Regions from separate parts of the Pseudarthrobacter phenanthrenivorans Sphe3 genome, predicted to be linked through region 2. Evidence: predicted binding sites of a transcription regulator. Region 2 holds the regulator's gene; the other holds the start of a gene.

Region 1 (9,907 bases), 1.7 Mb from region 2:
ATGATGGCGGCGTTGGCATCGGCGTCGGGGAAGAAGACCGTGGGGAAGATCAGTGCAGCAGCGGAGCCGAAGATGAAGAAGTCGTAGTATTCGACGGCGCTGCCCAGGAAGCTGGCGACGGCTGCTTTCTTGGGTGTACGGCCGTGGGTGGCAGTGTCCGTTCCGGCGGACGGAAGTGTCTGGCTCATGGAGTTCCTTTGTGTGACGACATTGTCGCGGATGGATCTGGGGGTCGCAGCCGCCGCTGCCTTGGTGCGGGCGGGGCGCGTTGCGGCTGGAGTCCGATAGAAGACCCGGACGAGTAGCCACATTGTGAGAGCTACTTGTGCGATACAGCAATGATGACTGTGAGGGCTGTCACCTGTCAAGAAAATAATCACCATCTAGAAATAGCTCTCACATTGTGGCAACATCGACTTATGAGTGTGAATCAAACCACAGCTGACGATGATGCAGCTGTCGATATCAAAGCCGACGCCAGGCCGGCCAAGGCGGACCGCACCGACATGGTGGGCAAGGCCCTGGGCCTCCTGGTCCTTCTGGGGGATGAACCCCGCGGCGCGAGTGCCGCGGAAATCTCCCGGCGCGCAGACCTGCCCTTCAGCACCACCTACCGCCTGCTGGGCTCGCTGACCCGGGACGGGTTCGTTGACTATGAGCCGGACGGCCGCCGGTACCACCTCGGCCTGCGGATCTTCCAGCTGGGCCAGCGCGTCTCCAACCACCACGGCTTCGCGGGTGCGGCGCTCCCTGTCCTCCGGCGCGTCACGGAACAGACTGGCGAGGCCACCATCCTGAGTGTCCGCGACGGCCATCACCACCTCACGGTGAACAAGGTGGACGGCCCGCAGACGTTCCGCGTCACCAGCGACCCCGGCCACCTGGGCTCCCTGCACACGACGTCCGTGGGCAAGGCATTGGTGGCATTCGCTGAGGACGCCGAGCGGCAGCGCCTGGTGGAGGAGTTGGAGCTTGAGCCCCTGACCAAGTTCTCCATCACGGACAGGGATGCCTTCCGGGCCGAAATCGAGCAGGTCCGTAACCGTGGCTACGCCGTGATGGATGAGGAGAACGAACTGGGCATGCGTGCTGTCGCTGTTCCGGTCTTCAACTCGCAGGGTTATGCGTTTGCTTCACTGGCAACGGCCGTGCCGGTCTTTCGCCTGAGCGTGGAGCAGCTTGTTGCGCATGTGCCGTTGCTGCAGGAGGCTGCCGCCGAGCTGTCAGCCAGGCTCCCGCAGCGCTGATTCCTGCCGGAACATCCTCTCATGTTCGTATTACGAACATGAGTGCGAAGAGTGAACATTTGTTGTATCGTATTTTCCAGCACCGGACCTGCCGCCCAGAGCGGCCGCCGGTGCCGTACCAAAGGAGCTGCACGGATGAGTAATCGAACTGAGTCCTACCTCGTGGGACTGGTCGGCGACGGCGTGATGCCGTCACTCACCCCGCCCATGCACGAACGGGAAGGGGACGTGCAGGGCCTGCGCTACCTTTACCGGCCCATCGACCTGCTGGAACTGGGCCTTTCCGGGGAATCCGTGGGAGAGCTCCTGAAGAGCGCACGGGACCTTGGCTTCAACGGACTCAACATCACCCACCCCTGCAAGCAGCTGGTCCTGCAGCACCTGGACGAGGTGTCCCCGGACGCCCGCCGGCTGGGCGCCGTCAACACCGTGGTGATCGAGGACGGCCGCTTCATCGGCCACAACACCGACTTTTCCGGCTTTGCCGCGGCACTGGCCTCCGGGCTTCCAGGCGCCAAACTGGACCGCGTGGTCCAGCTCGGTGCCGGCGGCGCGGGATCCGCCGTGGCCTATGCGCTGCTCAGTGCCGGGGTCCGGCACCTGGACCTCGTGGACATGGACGCCGCCCGCGGCGCCGCACGCGCGGAGGAGCTGGCCGGGTTCTTCCCGGACAGCACCGTGGCGGCACGGACGACGGCGGAGCTGCCGCAGCTGATGCGGCTGGCCGACGGCCTGGTGCACTGCACCCCGGTGGGCATGGCCGCCCACCCCGGCGTCCCCCTGGACCTGGACCTGCTGGAGCCCCGCCACTGGGTGGCTGACATTGTGTACCGCCCCATCGACACCGAACTGGTCCGAGCTGCCCGCGCCAAGGGCTGCGAGGTCCTGGACGGCGGCCGGATGGCCGTAGGCCAGGCTGCCGACGCCTTCCGTATCTTCACCGGCCTCCACGCCGATCCGGACCGCATGCGCTCCCACTTCCTGGAGCTCGTGGCTGCCGAGGAGGTGGCCGCCTGATGCGCACCGGAATCGCCACGGTCTGCCTCTCCGGCACACTGAAGGAAAAGATGCAGGCCTGCGCAATCGCGGGTTTCGACGGCATTGAGATTTTCGAGCAGGACCTGGTCACCTCGCCGCTGAGCCCCGAGGACGTGCGGAAGATGGCCGCGGACCTGGGCTTGGGGCTGGACCTCTACCAGCCGTTCCGGGATTTCGACGGCGTCACGCCGGACCTGCTCAAAGCCAACCTCCGCCGGGCCGAGGCAAAGTTCAAGCTGATGTCCCGCCTGGGCATGGACACCGTCCTGGTCTGCTCGAACGTGGCCACGGCAACAATCGACGACGACGGCCTCCGCGCCTCCCAGCTTGCCGAACTTGCGGAACTGGCCGGGGACCACGGCGTCAAGGTGGCCTACGAGGCCCTGGCCTGGGGCAAGTACGTCAACGACTACGAGCACGCGTACAAGCTGGTGGAGATGGTGGACCACCCCAACTTCGGCACCTGCCTGGATTCCTTCCACATCCTGTCCCGCGACTGGGACACCTCGCACATCGAGGCGTTCAACCCCGAAAAGATCTTCTTTGTCCAGGTGGCGGACGCCCCCAAGCTCTCCATGGACGTCCTCTCCTGGAGCCGCCACTACCGCGTCTTCCCGGGCGAGGGCCAGTTCGAGCTCGCCAAATTCATGGGCCACGTGGTCCGGGCCGGCTACTCCGGCCCCGTGTCCCTGGAAGTGTTCAATGACGTCTTCCGCCAGTCGGACGTCGAGCGCACGGCCGTGGATGCCATGCGTTCGCTGATCTGGCTGGAGGAGCAGAGCGCCACCTGGCTGGCAAGCACCTCCGCGGGTGCCGCAGCCGGCCCCGCAGCCGCGCCCCGCCGTCGTTATCCCATGGAACTGGCCACGCTGCCCAAGGTGAGTGAACCCGCCGGTTTCAACTTCGCGGAGGTCAAGGCGGACGACACCGCGCAGCTGGAAAAACTCCTGGGCCAGCTTGGCTTCGCGTTCGAGGGCCGGCACCGCACCAAGGACGTCCAGCTGTGGACCATGGGCCAGGCGCGCGTGATCATCAACGAGCAGGCCGCGCAGCACGCCGAGCCCGCCATCGCTGCGCTGGGGTTCGACGTCGATTCGCCCGTGATTGCCTCAGCCCGGGCCCAGCAGCTCAAGGCGCCCGTGGTGGCCCGCAAGGTCCAGGCCGACGAGGAAGTGTTCCAGGGAATCTCCGCCCCCGACTCCACCGAGATCTTCCTGTGCCAGGGCAGTCCCGGCGGCACCGCTGCCTGGACCCGTGAATTCGGGGAGGGCCTTGAGCATCCGCGGCAGTCGCAGAACGCGGTGATCGACCACGTCAACCTCGCCCAGCCCTGGCAGCACTTCGACGAGGCCGTCCTCTTCTACACCAGCGCCCTGGCACTGGAACCCCAGCCCTTCGCCGAGGTGCCCAGCCCCAGCGGGCTGGTGCGCTCGCAGGTCATGCAGACCTCCGACGGCGCCGTGCGGCTCGTCCTGAACCTCGCCCCGATTCAGCAGGCGCAGAACGAAGCCCGGAAGACGTACCAGGAGCACATCGCCTTCGCCGTTGACGACCTCGTGGCTGCCGCCAGGGCCGCGCGGGGCCGGGGGCTGGATTTCCTGCAGATTCCGGCCAATTACTACGAGGACCTGGACGCCCGCTTCGACCTCGATCCGGGATTCCTGGCCACCCTCAAGGAGCTCAACCTCCTCTACGACCGGGATGCCGAGGGCGAATTCCTCCACTTCTACACCGCCACGGTAGGCAGTGTGTTCTTTGAGGTGGTGGAACGCCGCGGCGGCTATGACGGGTACGGGGCGCCCAACGCCCCCGTCCGCCACGCAGTCCAGTACGACTCGCTGCACCGCACCTGAGCAGCACGCCAAGCACCACCAACCGATCAATCGAAAAACCAGAAAGGAGCCAGCCGTGCCGGAAGAAACCAACGCCCAGCTTGAAACGGACGAGTCTGTACCGCCCGCCGAGCCGAAGGCAGCACACCTGCCGCTGGACCGTGCCATCGAAACCCAGGCTGACCTCAGTGCCGAGATCAGCGCCCTGGGCGAGGCCTACGCCCGCGCGCTGAAAGACGGTGCGCCCGCCGAGACCCAGCCCCGGCTGGACTACCCGCCCTACCGCTCCAGCATCCTGCGCCACCCCACCAAGAGCCTGCAGCACGCGGACCCGGAAACCATCGAGCTCTACTCGCCGGCGTTCGGCCACCAGGACGTGCACGCACTCGAGTCCGACCTCACCATCCAGCACAACGGCGAGCCCCAAGGTGAACGGATCATCGTGACCGGCAAGGTCCTGGACGGCGACGGCCGCCCGGTGGCAGGCCAGCTGGTGGAGATCTGGCAGGCCAACGCCTCCGGCCGCTACATCCACAAGCGTGACCAGCATCCCGCGCCGATCGATCCCAACTTCACGGGCATCGGCCGCTGCATCACCGGCCCGGACGGCTCCTACCGGTTCATCACCATCAAGCCCGGCGCGTACCCATGGAAGAACCACCTGAACGCCTGGCGCCCCGCGCACATCCACTTCTCCCTGTTCGGCACCGAGTTCACCCAGCGCATCATCACCCAGATGTACTTCCCCGGGGACCAGCTCTTCCCGCTGGACCCCATCTACCAGACCATCGTGGACCAGGACGCCCGCGACCGGCTGGTGGCAACGTACGATCACAGCATCACGGAGCCCGAATGGGCGCTCGGCTACAACTGGGACATCATCCTGACCGGCCCCAAGCGGACCTGGACGGAAAATGAAGCACTTGGTGCAGCAGGCGACGAGGAATAGGCAGACAGGCACATGAGCAACCCCACCAAACTCATCCCCACGCCCGGCCAGACCGTCGGCCCGTTTTACGGCTACGCCTTGCCGTTCGAGAAGGACAATGAACTCCTGGCACCCGGCTCGCCGGGATCCATCCGCCTGCAAGGCACCGTCTACGATGGCGCGGGCCACACCATCCCGGACGCCATCCTGGAAATCTGGCAGCCGGACGCCGAGGGCAAGGTGGTCCAGAAGACCGGCTCCCTGGTCCGGGACGGCTACACCTTTACCGGGTGGGGCCGCGGCGCCGTGGGCAACACCGGTGTCTTCACCTTCACCACAGTGAATCCCGGCCCCACCAGGCCGGGGGCGGCACCGTTCATTTCGGTGGCCATTTTCGCGCGCGGCCTCACCAACCGGCTGTTCACCCGGATCTACCTCCCTGAAGACACCGATGCGCTGGCCAACGACCCGCTGCTCAGCTCATTGGACCCTGAGCGGCGCAGGACGCTGATCGCGCGCCGCGACCCCGACGGCGGGCTTACCTGGGATGTCCGCCTCCAGGGCGAGGGCGAGACAGTCTTCCTGGACTTCCAGTGAATGATGCCGGCCTGCTCAGTCCGGTCTCGGCGTCGCCCCTGGTAGCGGCGCTGACAGGGGACCGCGCCGTGCTGGCCGCGATCCTCGCCGTCGAGGCCGGCTGGGCGGCCGTGCTGGAAAACGCCGGACTCGCGCCTGCCGGTGCGGCCGCCGTCGTCGCTTCCGCTGCCGAGGCGGGCCGCTACGATCCCGCGGACATCGCCCGCCGGGCACAGGGCGGCGGCAACCCCGTGATCCCCTTGCTGGCGGACCTTCGGAAGAACGTCCAGGCGCTGGACAGCAACGGTATTGGCGCCGGGAAAGCAGTCCATACGTCGCTGACCAGCCAGGACGTGCTGGACAGTGCGCTGATGCTGGTGGCCCGGAACACCGTTGAGGCGCTGCTGGCCGATCTCAGGGGAACGACGGCGGCGCTCGCAACGTTGGCGGAGCACCATGCGGACACGTTGTGCGTGGGCAGGAGCCTGACCCAGCATTCGCTGCCGTTCACGTTTGGGCTGCGGGCTGCGCAATGGTTCCATGGCCTGGCCGCTGCCGGGCGGCTGCTGGAGGGACTGCAGTTTCCCGCCCAGTTCGGCGGGGCGGCAGGCACGCTCGCCGCCGGAACCGTTCTCACGGCCGGTTCCCACGCCACGCCCTTCAGCCTGGCGGACGCCCTGGCATCCCAACTGGGCCTCGCCCCGGCGGCCGCGCCCTGGCACACCAACAGGTTGGCGGTCACGTCCCTGGGCCACGGGCTGGCCGCGGTGCTGGATGCCTTCGGCAAGATCGCCGCCGACGTCCTGTTCCTGAGCCGGCCGGAGGTGGGCGAACTGGCCGAACCGCGGGCCGCGGGCAGGGGCGTCTCCTCCGCCATGCCGCAGAAGCAGAACCCCGTGCTCTCCGTGCTGGTCCGCAGCGCCGCGCTGCAGGCTCCGGGCCTGGCAGGCCAGCTGCACCTGGCTGCCGCCAATTTCAACGACGAACGCCCGGACGCTGCCTGGCACATTGAATGGCCTGCGCTCCGGCAGCTCCTGGCACTGGCACTCGGCGCGGCCGGCCACGTGCGCGAACTTGCCGAGGGGCTGCAGGTCTTCCCGGATGCCATGCGCCGCAACCTGGACCTCGCCGGTCCGCTGCTCCTGGCCGAAGGCGTGGGCGCCGCTGTGGCCCCGCTGCTTGCCGAGCGGGAGGGACTGAGCGGGAAGCAGCAACTGCAGGCCGTGGTGGACCAGACCCTGCAGGCAGCGCCCGCGGAGCAGGCCGCCACCTACCGCAAGCTGCTTCGTGAGGCTGTCCCCGCGAGGGTGCTGACCGACGTTCGGCTGGAGGAACTCCTCAACCCGGCCAGCTACCTCGGCGAAGCCGCCGGCATCGCCCGCCGGATCCTCGCCGCCTACCCGCAATTTGCCGCCAATTCTTCTGCCGAGACCGATGCGAATGGAGCTTCCCGTGGCTAAACCTGCGCTGAAGGCAGCGCTGCTGTCACCCCAGCGACCCCTTGGAGACCGCCCGCTGGTGGTGGTGGGGCCGTCACTGGGTACCTCCACTATTCTGTGGAACCGCACGGCCTCCGTGCTGGGCAACGACTACGACGTGGTGGCCTGGGACCTGCCCGGCCACGGCGTCTCGCCCGCCGCCACCGAAACGTTCGACGTCGCGGCGCTGGCTGACGCCGTGGTGGACCTTGTGGATTCCATTGCCCCCGGCGCGTCCTTCCACTACGCCGGCGTCTCCCTGGGCGGCGCCACCGGCCTCCAGCTGGGAATCAAGCACGGAGAACGGCTCAAGAGCCTGTCCGTGCAGTGCAGCGGCGCCAAGCTGGGCACTCCGGAGGGATGGCTGGAGCGCGCGGAAACCGTCCGCAGCCAGGGCACACCGGTGATGATCCAGGGCTCGGCTGAGCGCTGGTTCGCGCCGGGCTTCATGGAGCGCGAGCCCGAACTCAGCAGCCGGCTCCTGCACGCCCTGCGCGACGCCGACCGCTTCAGCTACGCGTTCTGCTGCGAGGCCCTTGCGGCCTTTGACGTCCGTGACGAACTGGGCAGCATCCGGGTCCCAACCCAGGTCATAGCCGGGGCGCTGGACGGGGTGGCCCCGCCGTCGTTCGCCGAGGAAGTCGCTGCGGGCATCACCGCCGGCGGCGGCACGGCCACTGCCGTCACGCTGGAGGGCGTGGCCCATCTTGCCCCCGCCGAAGCCCCTGGCCATGTCGCGGAGCTGATGCGCAGCCTCATCTCGTGGGCGGAATCGCAGGAGGAGGCCAAGTGAGCAGCTTTGAACAGGCGGGCGCGGAGCGGCACGGCGTGGTCCAGCCCGGCGCCACCAGCCAGGAAATTTACGACGGCGGGATGGTGGTCCGGCGCGAAGTCCTGGGAGATGCGCACGTGGACCGTGCCAACGCCAACAAGGACGAATTCACGGACGACTTCCAGGACATGATCACCCGGATCGCCTGGGGAGGCATCTGGACCCGGCCCGGCCTGACCCGGCAGATGCGCTCCGCCGTCACCATCACCGCGATGGTGGCGCACGGGCACTGGGAAGAGCTGGCCATGCATATCCGCGCCGCTTTGCGTAACGGCCTGAGCAGGGACGAGATCAAGGAAATCCTGCTCCAGACCGCCATCTACTGCGGAGTTCCGTCCGCCAACACAGCTTTCAAGACAGCCCAAGAGGTGTTCCGCGAGCTGGACACAACCCACACCGACTAAACCCGCCAGACAGAACCAAGAGGAACATGATGAACCAGGCTTTTGTGTACGACGCCGTGCGCACCCCGTTCGGCAAGTTCGGCTCCGGCCTTGCCGCCGTCCGTCCGGATGACCTTGCCGCGCATGTGATCAGGGAGTCCGTGAAGCGCGCCCCGGCACTGGATCCGGAGCGGATCGACGAGGTGGTGTTCGGTAACGCGAACGGCGCCGGTGAAGAGAACCGCAACATCGCGCGGATGGGCACCTTGCTGGCCGGCCTGCCGGTCTCCATTCCGGGCACCACGGTGAACCGGCTCTGCGGGTCCTCCCTGGACGCGGCCATCATTGCTTCGCGCCAGATCAACGCCGGCGACGCCGAGCTGATGCTGGTAGGCGGGGCAGAGTCGATGTCCCGTGCTCCGTGGGTGCTGCCCAAGACGGAGAAGCCGTACCCGGCCGGGGACATGACCCTCGCGTCCACCACGCTGGGCTGGCGGCTGGTGAACAAGGCCATGCCCAAGGAGTGGACCATCTCCCTGGGCGAGGCCACGGAGCGTTTGCGCGAGAAGTACAAGGTCACCCGGCAGGCGCAGGACGAGTTCGCCGCGAACTCCCACAACCTGTCCGCCGCGGCGTGGGATGAGGGCTTCTATGACAACCTGGTGGCCCCGGTGCCGGGCACTGACCTGGTCCGTGACGAGGGCATCCGCCCCGGCTCCACCGCCGAGAAGCTGGCCGCGTTGAAGACCGTGTTCCGCGATGAGCCCGAAGGCGCCGAAGTGGGCGGTCCCAACGGCGGTGGCACGGTCACCGCGGGGAATGCTTCACCGCTGTCCGACGGCGCCTCCGCAGCCTGGGTGGGCAGCGAGGCCGCCGCCGGGCTGCTGGGGTTGGAGCCCGTGGCCCGGATTGCCGGGCGCGGCGCGCACGCCAACGATCCGCAGTACTTCGGCTACGCGCCGGTGGAAGCGGCGAACAAGGCCCTCGAGAAGGCGGGCATCGGGTGGGACCAGGTGGGCGCCGTCGAACTTAACGAAGCGTTCGCCGCGCAGTCCCTGGCGTGCATCAACGCCTGGGGCATCGACCCCTCGATCGTGAACCGGCACGGCGGCGCGATCGCGATGGGCCACCCGCTCGGTGCGTCCGGCACCCGGATCCTGGGCACCCTCGCCCGGTCCCTGCAGGCCTCCGGGGAGCGCTGGGGAGTCGCGGCGATCTGCATCGGCGTCGGCCAGGGCCTGGCCGTGGTGCTCGAAAACGTAACTGCTGGTGTGAAGGGCTAGGAAAATGCTGACTTTTGTTGATTCCGTCCAGGAGGCCGTGTCCGGCATCAGGGACGGCTCCACCGTGATGATCGGCGGGTTCGGCAACGCCGGGCAGCCGTTCGAACTGATCGACGCGCTGCTCGAGTGCGGCGCCACGGACCTGACCGTGGTGAACAACAACGCCGGGCAGGGCGACCAGGGCCTGGCCCTGCTGATCAAGGAAGGCCGGGTGAAGAAGATGATCTGCTCCTTCCCGCGCCAGTCCGATTCCTGGCACTTTGATGCCAAGTACAAGGCGGGCGAGATCGAACTGGAGCTGGTACCGCAG
Region 2 (9,907 bases):
CACGGCGGCGCGCAGGGCCCGGGCGAATGCCTTGAACTGGGCCTCCACGATGTGGTGGGGATCGCGGCCGGCAATCACGTTCATGTGCAGGCAGATCCCGGCGTGCAGCGTGATGGCTTCAAAGACGTGGCGGGTAAGGGACCCCGTGAAGTGCCCGCCGATCAGGTGATACTCCTGGCCCGCGGGTTCGCCGCCGTGCACAAGGTAGGGGCGGCCGGACACGTCGACGACGGCGTGGGCCAGCGCTTCGTCCAGCGGCACTGTGGCTTCACCAAACCGCCTGATACCCGCCTTGTTGCCCAGCGCCGTGCGCAGCACCTCGCCGAAGGTAATCGCGACGTCCTCCACCGTGTGGTGGACGTCAATGTGGATGTCACCGGTGGCCTTGACGGTCATGTCGATCAGGGAGTGCTTGCAAAGCGCAGTGAGCATGTGGTCGTAGAACGGCACTGAAGTGTCGATGTCCGAGACGCCGGTACCGTCGAGGTTGATTTCCACGAGCACGGACGACTCACTGGTGGCACGTTCCATGCGCGCAGTCCGGGCCGCAGCCGCATTCAATCCAGTGGTACTCATGCTTGGGTCCTTTAAGGGTCAAGGGGGTGGTCAGGGCTTCCAGCGCCGCTGCTTCCAGTCTAGGCCGGAAGGGTGGCCCGGCTTGCAAGGATGCTTTCCAGGGACGTCAGGAATGCTGTGGTTTCAGTCTCAGTTCCGGCCGTCACGCGAAGATGGCCGGAGATCCCGACGTCCCGGATCAGCACGCCGGCGTCCAGCAGTTCCTGCCACACCCGGTGCGGGTCCTCCAGGCCGCCGAAGAAGACGTAGTTCGAATCCGATGCAGCGGGCTTGAGGCCCATCCGCGTGAGCTCGGACACGATGCGGTCCCGCTGCTTCTTGATGTCCTCGACATCCGCCATGAGCGCCTCACGATGCCGGAGGGCGGCGAGGGCGGTGGCCTGTGTGATGGCGGAGAGATGGTACGGGAGACGGACCAGGCGGATGGCGTCGGTGACTTCAGGCGCTGCTGCCATGTAACCAAGCCGCGCGCCGGCCAGGGCGAAGGCCTTGCTCATGGTCCGGGATACGATGAGCCGCTCCCGGCCGGGAAGCAGTGTCAGCGCACTGGGCGTTCCGTCGTGGGCGAACTCATGGTAGGCCTCGTCCACAATGACAATGGCTTGGCTGGCTTCGCCAGCCTCATACACGGCTTCCACCACATCGAGCCCGAGCCCTGTTCCAGTGGGGTTGTTCGGGGAGCAAAGGAAGACGATATTGGGCTGCAGCTCCTTGACCTGCCGCGCTGCGGATTCAGCACTCAGTCCGTAGCCCTCAGCCCGCTCGCCCACCACGTATTCGGTATCGGTGCCGCTGGCCAGCAGCGGATACATGGAGTACGTGGGAGGAAAGCCAAGGGCTGTGCGGCCGGGGCCGCCAAATGCCTGCAGTACCTGCTGAAGGACTTCGTTTGATCCGTTCGCGGCCCACAGGTTGGATTCATCCAGCCCGTGCCCCAGGTATTCGGCCAGGGCCTTCCGGAGTTCGGTGAACTCCCGGTCCGGGTAGCGGTTGAGGCCTGCTGCGGCTTCAGTTACGGCTTCGCTGATGGCCGCCCTGACGTCCGCGGGGACACCATGGGTATTCTCGTTCACGTTGAGGAGAATGGGGACGTCCAGCTGCGGCGCCCCGTAGGGGGTCAGGCCACGGAGGTTACTGCGGAGGGGAAGCCGGTTCAGGCGCTCTAGCTGGTCATTCACCTGAACAGTTTAGTGCCAGCGCTTGGCCCCGGAAAATGTGACGGTGCCTTGTTCGCGCTTGGCGTGAAGGCGCCTCGGGGCCGGCCCGCCAAAGGCGTCGCTGACGCCGCGCCGTCCATGACCGTTCTATCCGACGGGAACGAACAACTGCTGGCCAGGATGCACTCCGCCCGCCGGCAGATTGTTCAGCTGCACGATGTCCGCCACCACATCACGGGCGTCGCGCTCCGGGGCGATACTTGCCGCGATGCCCCACAAAGATTCGCCGGGCTGGACAGTGACGGTAACGGTGGGCGTTGCGGCGAGGTCCGCCATGGAATCCGATGCCTTGGCCGGGGAATTGAAGAAGCCGGCCAGTGAGAGAAGCAGGGCTGCCAGCAGGACAAGGGGAATCCCGATCAGCACGACGCGTCCGCGGCGGGTGAGGCGCAGGGGCGGAAGCGGCGCAGGCCGCTCCTCCTGCCGTTCCTGGGACTCAGCGAGAAGCTGCCGCACTGGAAGCAGCTGTGGACGTGAACTCGGTGAAACAGGTGTAGCTGACATGAACTGATCCCTCCTGGACCGTACTGTGCTGCCCGGATGCTCCCCCGCTGCCCCTGAGAGGCTTTTCGACCGGACCTTCGAACGGCCCAGCTTGCGAATAGAACACATATTCGAACTTTGCTTCCTTAGTTTTAGCACCTATCAACGAACAATGTCGAGACTCGCTAGAACAAATGTTTGAAAAAGCCGTGTGGCTGGCCTAGTTTTGAACGAAAGAACAACCACCCGGACAGTCGATCAGCAGGGTCTGACATTCAAGGGCGGGATCGTCCGGGGCCTGGCCGCGGAAAGGCCCGGTGGACACCGAAAGGCATTGGCGAATATGGCAGCAGCAGCCGCCGGGGGCAGGGGAACCGTGCAACCGAAGAGGACCGCCAAGGGCCTGACGCCACGGCAAAAGAAGATCCTTGAAACCATCCAGCGCTCGGTCAATGAGAACGGGTACCCACCGTCCATGCGTGAAATCGGCGACACCGTCGGGCTGGCAAGCCTGTCCAGTGTTACCCATCAGCTCTCACAGCTGGAGAAACTCGGCTACCTCCGCCGGGACCCGAAGCGCCCCCGGGCCATGGAGGTCCTGATGCCCCTGACGCTGGACAGCGGGGCGGCAAAAACCCAGGGCCGGCCGGCTGATGCCGCGGCGCCCGGCGGCGCGACGGTCACGGAACTGCCCACGGCCCTGGACACCGCAATGGTTCCCCTGGTGGGCCGCATCGCCGCCGGCGGTCCCATCCTGGCCGACCAGCTGGTGGAAGACGTCATGCCCCTGCCCCGGCAGCTGGTGGGCCAAGGCGAACTCTTCATGCTCAGGGTTGCAGGAGACTCCATGGTGGACGCAGCCATCTGCGACGGTGACTGGGTGGTGGTCCGCAGGCAGGCCGACGCCGCCAACGGCGACATCGTGGCAGCCCTGCTTGATGACGAGGCCACCGTCAAGACATTCCGGCAGCGTGACGGCCACACGTGGCTGCTCCCCCAGAACACGCAGTACGAGCCCATCCTCGGCGACCACGCCACCATCATGGGCAAGGTGGTTTCAGTTCTCCGCTCGCTCTAGGCACCACTCCCGGAAGCCGCGTACTGCTGGGCGACGCGCTGGCCCGCTCCCGGCAGCCCTAGGCGTGTTCCCGGGCCAGCCTCTCCAAGGCAGCCACGGCGGTCTTCCGGTCTGTGGTGGACCAGAAGGGCGGAAGGGCAGCACGGAGGAACCCGGCGTAGCGCTCGGTGGCAAGCCTGGAATCCAGCACAGCCACCACTCCCCTGTCTCCCGTGGAGCGGATCAGCCGCCCGGCCCCCTGCGCCAGCCGGATGGCCGCGTGCGTGGCCGACACCGACATGAAGCCATTGCCGCCGGCCTGGGCTACAGCCCTTGAGCGCGCTGTCATCAGGGGATCGTCAGGCCGCGGGAACGGAATCCTGTCGATCACCACGAGCCGGCAGGATCCACCGGGAACGTCCACGCCCTGCCACAAGGACATGGTCCCGAACAGGCAGGTATTGGGTTCGTCCGCAAACTGCTTCACGAGTGCGGTCATGGTGGAATCCCCCTGGCACAGGACAGTCATGTCCAGTTTGGGGCGCAGCGCTTCCGCGGCCTCTTCCGCGGCCCGGCGGGAGGAAAACAGGCAGAGCGCGCCGCCCCCGGAGGCACGGATAAGCGCCTCAAGTTCAGCCAACGCTTCCGGGGACGCACCCCTGCCCGGCTTCGGCAGGTGCCCGGCCACGTAGAGGATGCCCTGCTTGGGATAATCGAAGGGCGACCCAACATCCACGCCGGTCCAGCTGGGGGCACCATCGCCCACAAGGCCAAGCCCGCCGGCCGCAGGTTCAAACGCGGAGCCGATGGCCAGGGTGGCCGAGGTCAGCACCACAGTGTGGCCGGCAAAGAGGCCCTCCCTGAGTTTCCCTGCCACGGACAGCGGCGCGATGTTGATCAGCGCCGGCGCGGTCTCGTCAGGCTGGGAGTATCCTTGCCCCGGGTCGAAGGAACTGGCGCGGGAAAACCAGACGACTTCGCGGTTCTCGCGGGCCGCCAGGAGCCGTTCGCAGAGTTCCAGGATGAGCAGCAGCCGTGAACGCGCAAGCTGCCGCCCGCCGTCGGCCGTGGTGCTGCTGTCCCCCTTGGAATCCGAGAGGGCAGCCCGGCATGCTTCACGCAGCTGGTCCACGCAATCCAGCTGCTCGTCATTCAGGCCATTCGGGAGCAGCCCGTTGGGAACGCCGGCAAGGGCAAGTTCCAGGTTGGCGGCGGCTGCGTTGAGCGCGTCAACCGTAATGGCGGTGTGCTTGCGGGCACCGGCCGCCGCGGCATGGACCATGGCCACGGAAAGCTGGCCGGATACCGCCCCGGTAACCCTGTCCTGCAGCTCATGGGCCTCATCCACCACCACGACGTCGTACTCGGGCAGCACTGCCAGGCCCTCGAAAGCGCTGACGGCCAGCATGGCATGGTTGGTCACCACCACATCTGCCTCGGCAGCATCCTGGCGGGCAAGCTCACTAAAGCATTCCGCAGCCATGGGGCACTTCTGCGCCCCGAGGCATTCCATTGACGTAACCGAGACCTGCCGCCACGCCCGGTCCGTCACTCCGGGCAGGAGCTCGTCCCGGTCACCGGTGGTGGTCTTCTCCGCCCATTCCCGCAGGCGGACCACCTCTTTGCCGAACTGGGAGGCCGGGCCGCCCACGGCAGCAGCGAAATGCGGGACGCTGGTGTCCTCGCCCAGGCTGAACAGCTGGCCTTCGGACGGCTCTTCGGAGGGAAAACCGCCCTCCAGTTTGTGCAGGCACACGTAGTTGGACCGGCCTTTCACCAAGGCGACCTTGACGGGCCGGTCCAGTGCCGGGGTGATGGCTTTGAGGAGCCGGGGCAGGTCCCTGCCCACAATCTGGGTCTGCAGTGCCAGTGTGGCCGTGGACACCAGGGCCGGCTTGTTGCTTTCGAGGGCGTGGGCGATCAACGGAATCAGGTAGGCCAGGGACTTTCCGGTACCCGTGCCGGCCTGGACCAGGAGGTGGTCCCCGGTCTCGATGGCACGAGCCACCTGCCTGGCCATCTCGTGCTGCCCGTCCCGGCTTTGCCCGCCCATCGCCGCAACAGCCCGGTCGAGCAGTTCAAGCACGAACTGCTCGCCGGGCGTGCCCGTGGCCTGGTCAGCCACGAGGTCAGTCATTGCTGGCGAAGGGTTCCAGTTCAGCCGCCAGGCCTTCCCGGACTTTGACTACTGCCCGGGTGCCGGCTTCATCGTGGTCAACGCTGATAATCTCCGCGTCGGATTCGTGGAGCTTGCTGACCAGGTCCCCGCGGTCGTAGGGGATCAGCAGCTCAAGCTTCACCGACGGCCGCGGAATCGCCTCGCTGATGGCCCTGAGCAGTTCCGGGATACCTTCACCCGTCCGTGCGGACACCACAACGTGGCGCGGTTCGCGCTGCTTGAGCCGCTCCACCACAAAGGGGTCGGCGGCGTCTGCCTTGTTCAGGACGATAATTTCGGGGACCTTGCGGGCGTCAACCTCGCTGAAGACCTTGCGGACCGCAGCGATCTGCCCTTCCGGATCGGGGTGGGAGGCGTCCACCACGTGCAGGATCAGGTCCGAGTCCGCCACTTCCTCCAGGGTGGACCGGAAGGCTTCCACCAGCTGCGTGGGCAGGGACCGCACGAAGCCCACGGTATCGGCCAGCGTGTAGCCCAGGCCGTCGGCGGTTTCGGCTTTACGGACGGTCGGGTCCAGGGTGGCGAACAGGGCGTTCTCCACCAGCACCCCGGCGTCCGTGAGGCGGTTCAGCAGTGAGGACTTGCCGGCGTTGGTGTACCCGGCGATGGCCACCGAGGGCACTTCATTACGACGGCGGTTGGCGCGCTTGGTCTCGCGGGCTGGCTTCATCGCGGCGATCTCCCGCCGCAGCTTGGCCATGCGGGTACGGATCCGGCGGCGGTCCAGCTCGATCTTTGTTTCACCGGGACCACGCGAACCCATGCCTGCAGCTGCGCTGCCCACCTGGCCACCGGCCTGGCGGGACATCGATTCACCCCAGCCGCGGAGGCGCGGCAGGAGGTACTCAAGCTGTGCCAGCTCCACCTGGGCCTTGCCCTCGCGGCTCTTGGCGTGCTGGGCGAAGATGTCCAGGATCAGGGCGGTCCGGTCAATGACCTTGACCTTGACGATGTCCTCCAGGCCACGGCGCTGCGAGGGTGCCAGTTCGGCGTCAACCACCACTGTGTCTGCACCTGTGGACATCACGATGTCCTTGAGCTCCTGGGCTTTTCCGGAGCCGAGGAACGTTCCGGGATCCGGCTTGTCGCGCCGCTGGACCAGCCCGTCAAGGACTTCGGAGCCGGCCGTTTCGGCGAGGGCTGCGAGTTCCCGCAGCGAGTTCTCGGCGTCAGCGAGGGTTCCCTCTGACCAGAGGCCGGCCAGGACAACGCGCTCAAGTCGCAGCTGCCGGTACTCGACTTCGGTGACGTCCTCGAGTTCAGTGGACAGGCCAGCCGTGCGGCGCAGGGCGCGGCGTTCCTCGAGATCCTGCTGGTCGCCGTCGTACGTTGTATGTTCTTCGTCGAGGCGGGAGATCGCCTGCGCCTTGCCAAGGACTGCCTTCCCGTCCCTTCCGTCCTCACCGCCGGCTGGCGTGGTAAGGCCCTTGGCCGGTACGTCCTTGGAGAGAATCCGGTCGATAACAGCCTGGATTTCCTCAGGACTCATGTCCTGGGCGGCTGGATCAGATCCGGTGTTGGGCTGGCTGGTCATGGTCTCCTTTGAAGGTTCGGCAGTTCCAGAATAGTGCCGATTGCTGGTGATTGGGGAAGTATTCGCGCTGGGCTGAGGGCCTGCGGTCATCCAAGCCTCCTGGCTTGTTGGGCCGGGCGCCCGCGAAGGCTGCCACGGCGGGCATGCCACGACTCAAGTACGTGGCGGATGTGAAAGCGGCCGGAGAAACGGCGGGAAGCCAGGCATCGGACTGACTTTCGAGTGTTGTCCGGCGACCGGCCAAACAAGGAAGCGTCTGGTCCGGTGCACTCGGCGGAAGGTTGGGAAACCTGCGTCGCCGGGGTTTGGGACATGGCTGTCGCTGGAGGACAGGCTTCGGACGGGACGGGCCCGTGCCGGTTACTCGAAGATCAGGAACATGCCCTCCAGCGTAGCAGAGGACCAAAGCGGCGGTTTCCCTTTACGCTGCAAGGGGAACTACTCTGGCCAATTATGGAGTCCGCACATTATTTCAGCGCAACACCCGCCGGCCCTTTCACACGGAAGCCATTGACGGTCGAACTGGCCGGAGAAATGCGCAAGCTGCAGACTTCCAGCGGCATCTTCAGCCCGGACGGAATCGATAAAGGCACGGCAATCCTGCTCGCGGAGGTGCCCGCGCCCGCCCCGCAGGGAAACCTCCTGGACATCGGTTGCGGCTGGGGTCCCATTGCCCTGACCATGGCCCTGCGCGCTCCCTCGGCCCAGGTCTACGCGGTGGACGTCAACGAGCGGTGCATCACGCTGACCAACGAGAACGCGGCAGCCCTCGGGCTGACCAACGTCAAGGCCAGCACTCCCGAAGCGGTGGATCCCGACATCCGCTTCGACACCATCTGGTCCAATCCGCCCATCCGGATCGGCAAGGACGAGCTGCATTCACTGCTCAAGCTTTGGCTGCCACGCCTCGCGCCCGGCGGTACGGCCTGGCTTGTGGTGCAGAAAAACCTCGGATCGGACTCGCTGCAGCGCTGGCTGGCAGCCGAACTGGACGAATCCTTCGCCGTCAGCCGGGAAGCCACGTCCAAGTCATTCCGGATCCTGAAGGTCAGGAAAGCGTCCCGGTTGCCACAATAACGGCGGGACCGCTCAGCTCCACGTGCTCATGGCCGCCGGGGCCGGCAAAGAATTTGACGCCCACCTCGCCTCCCGGAACGTGGATGCGCCAGCTGTCGGGTGCTTCCGCGCCGGCCCAGTGCCGGATGGCCACTGCAGCGGCACAGGCACCCGTTCCGCACGATTGGGTCTCCCCCACGCCGCGCTCATGCACCCGCATGGTTACGGACCCTACGCCGTCGTGCACCAGGGGTTCGGACGGAACCACGAATTCCACGTTGGTTCCGTTGGCAGGGACGGGATCCACCTGCGGTGCCGTGAAGAGCCGCGTTCCTGCGAGCTCGGAAAGCTCTGCCAGGGCAACCACAGTATGCGGATTGCCCATGCTCACCGACAGGGCTGGCCGGGGGACCTCGAGGCCCTCGGCGGTCACCAGTGAGTCCATGGCCTTGGCAGTTGCCTCGCCCGGAAAGATGAACTCCCAGGGCCCCATGTCCACGGCATAGCCTTCCCCGGTCCGCACCACAGTCTTGACCCCGCCGCGGGTTCCGATGGTGAGGGCACCGCCATCGGGCAGGTCGACCAGCCCTTCGGCGCGAAGGAAATGGACGAAGACACGGACCCCGTTGCCGCACATTTCGGACAGCGAACCGTCACCGTTGCGGTAGTCCATGAACCACTCCGCCTCGGGGGCAGTTACCAGCAGTTCACGGCCTTCCGGCAGGAAGCGCGAGGGCACGGCCCGGATGAGTCCGTCCCCGCCAATGCCGCGATGCCGGTCGCACAGCGCTGCGACTTCGTCTGCTGCGATGCTGTGGGCGCCCTCCGGATCGGCCACCAGGACAAAGTCATTGCCGGTGCCGTGCCCCTTGGAAAAGCGGAGCCCGCTCAAGGTGCGGAAGGCCGGCTCGGTGGTTTGTGCGAGGGTTGCGTCCATGGTTCAAGATTACCGGGTCCAGGTTCAGCGGCTGAGCGCCGCTGCCTGGGCCACCAGGGCGGGATCCTGCCAGTCGAGCCAGTGGATGCGGGGATCGGCACGGAACCACGTCAGCTGGCGCCGGGCGAACTGGCGGGTGGCCACTATCGTTTCTTCAGCGGCCTCCGCGACTGTAGCTTCGCCGTCGAGCACCTTGAGGAACTGGGCGTACCCCAAGGCGCGGGAGGCCGTTTTGCCCTGGCGCAGGCCCTCGGACTCAAGCCGCTCAACCTCAGCGGGCAGGCCATTGCCCACCATGCGGTGGACGCGGAGGGCGAGCCGCTCGCGGAGCTGCGCGCGGTCAACGGTGAGTCCGATCTGGACGGCCGGCTGGAAATACTCGCGCTGCGGCATGAAGGAACTGAAGGGCCGCCCGGTGAGCTGGTACACCTCCAACGCCCGAATGATGCGCCGGTCATCTGAGACCCTTCCCGCAGACTCGGGATCCACTTGCCGCAGGCGCTCAAGAAGCACGGCCTGCCCGTGGGCGGCCAGGTCGGCTTCCAGCTCCCGGCGGAGCGCCGGGTCCGTGCCGGGAAACTCAAGGACATCCAAGGCTGCCCGGATGTAAAGGCCGGAGCCGCCGGCCAGGACGGCGCGCTTGCCGCGGGAGTGGATGTCCGAGACGGCTTCACGGGCCTGCTGCTGGAACCGGGAGACGCTGGCTTCCTCGGTGACGTCCAGGATGTCCAGGAGGTGGTGTGGGACCCCCCTGCGTTCGGACATCGTGATCTTCGCCGTGCCGATGTCCATGCCGCGGTAGAACTGCATGGCATCGGCGTTGATGACTTCGCCGTCCAGCTCGAGCGCAAGGCTGACGGCGAGGTCC

Evidence for each region. The regulator LexA, encoded in region 2, represses DNA repair genes until DNA is damaged. The targets are predictions, from matches to a motif close to TCGAACANNTGTTCGA.
Region 1: the regulator LexA is predicted to act here: its motif matches at 1,280-1,295, upstream of ASPHE3_RS19220 (shikimate dehydrogenase).

Annotation. Positions count from the first base shown of each region.
Region 1 is NC_015145.1:4,135,644-4,145,550, reverse strand. Features, by position in the region: gene ASPHE3_RS19230 (MFS transporter) at 1-188, opposite strand, end outside; gene ASPHE3_RS19225 (IclR family transcriptional regulator) at 420-1,247, shown strand; gene ASPHE3_RS19220 (shikimate dehydrogenase) at 1,383-2,264, shown strand; gene ASPHE3_RS19215 (bifunctional sugar phosphate isomerase/epimerase/4-hydroxyphenylpyruvate dioxygenase family protein) at 2,264-4,138, shown strand; gene pcaH (protocatechuate 3,4-dioxygenase subunit beta) at 4,194-5,066, shown strand; gene pcaG (protocatechuate 3,4-dioxygenase subunit alpha) at 5,079-5,642, shown strand; gene ASPHE3_RS19200 (lyase family protein) at 5,639-7,081, shown strand; gene ASPHE3_RS19195 (alpha/beta fold hydrolase) at 7,074-7,892, shown strand; gene pcaC (4-carboxymuconolactone decarboxylase) at 7,889-8,335, shown strand; gene ASPHE3_RS19185 (thiolase family protein) at 8,365-9,597, shown strand; gene ASPHE3_RS19180 (3-oxoacid CoA-transferase subunit A) at 9,602-9,907, shown strand, end outside.
Region 2 is NC_015145.1:1,541,200-1,551,106, reverse strand. Features, by position in the region: gene hisB (imidazoleglycerol-phosphate dehydratase HisB) at 1-576, opposite strand, end outside; gene ASPHE3_RS07170 (histidinol-phosphate transaminase) at 636-1,754, opposite strand; gene ASPHE3_RS07165 (LysM peptidoglycan-binding domain-containing protein) at 1,881-2,297, opposite strand; gene lexA (transcriptional repressor LexA) at 2,620-3,354, shown strand; gene ASPHE3_RS07155 (ATP-dependent DNA helicase) at 3,413-5,470, opposite strand; gene hflX (GTPase HflX) at 5,463-7,046, opposite strand; gene ASPHE3_RS07145 (class I SAM-dependent methyltransferase) at 7,500-8,123, shown strand; gene dapF (diaminopimelate epimerase) at 8,095-9,039, opposite strand; gene miaA (tRNA (adenosine(37)-N6)-dimethylallyltransferase MiaA) at 9,064-9,907, opposite strand, start outside.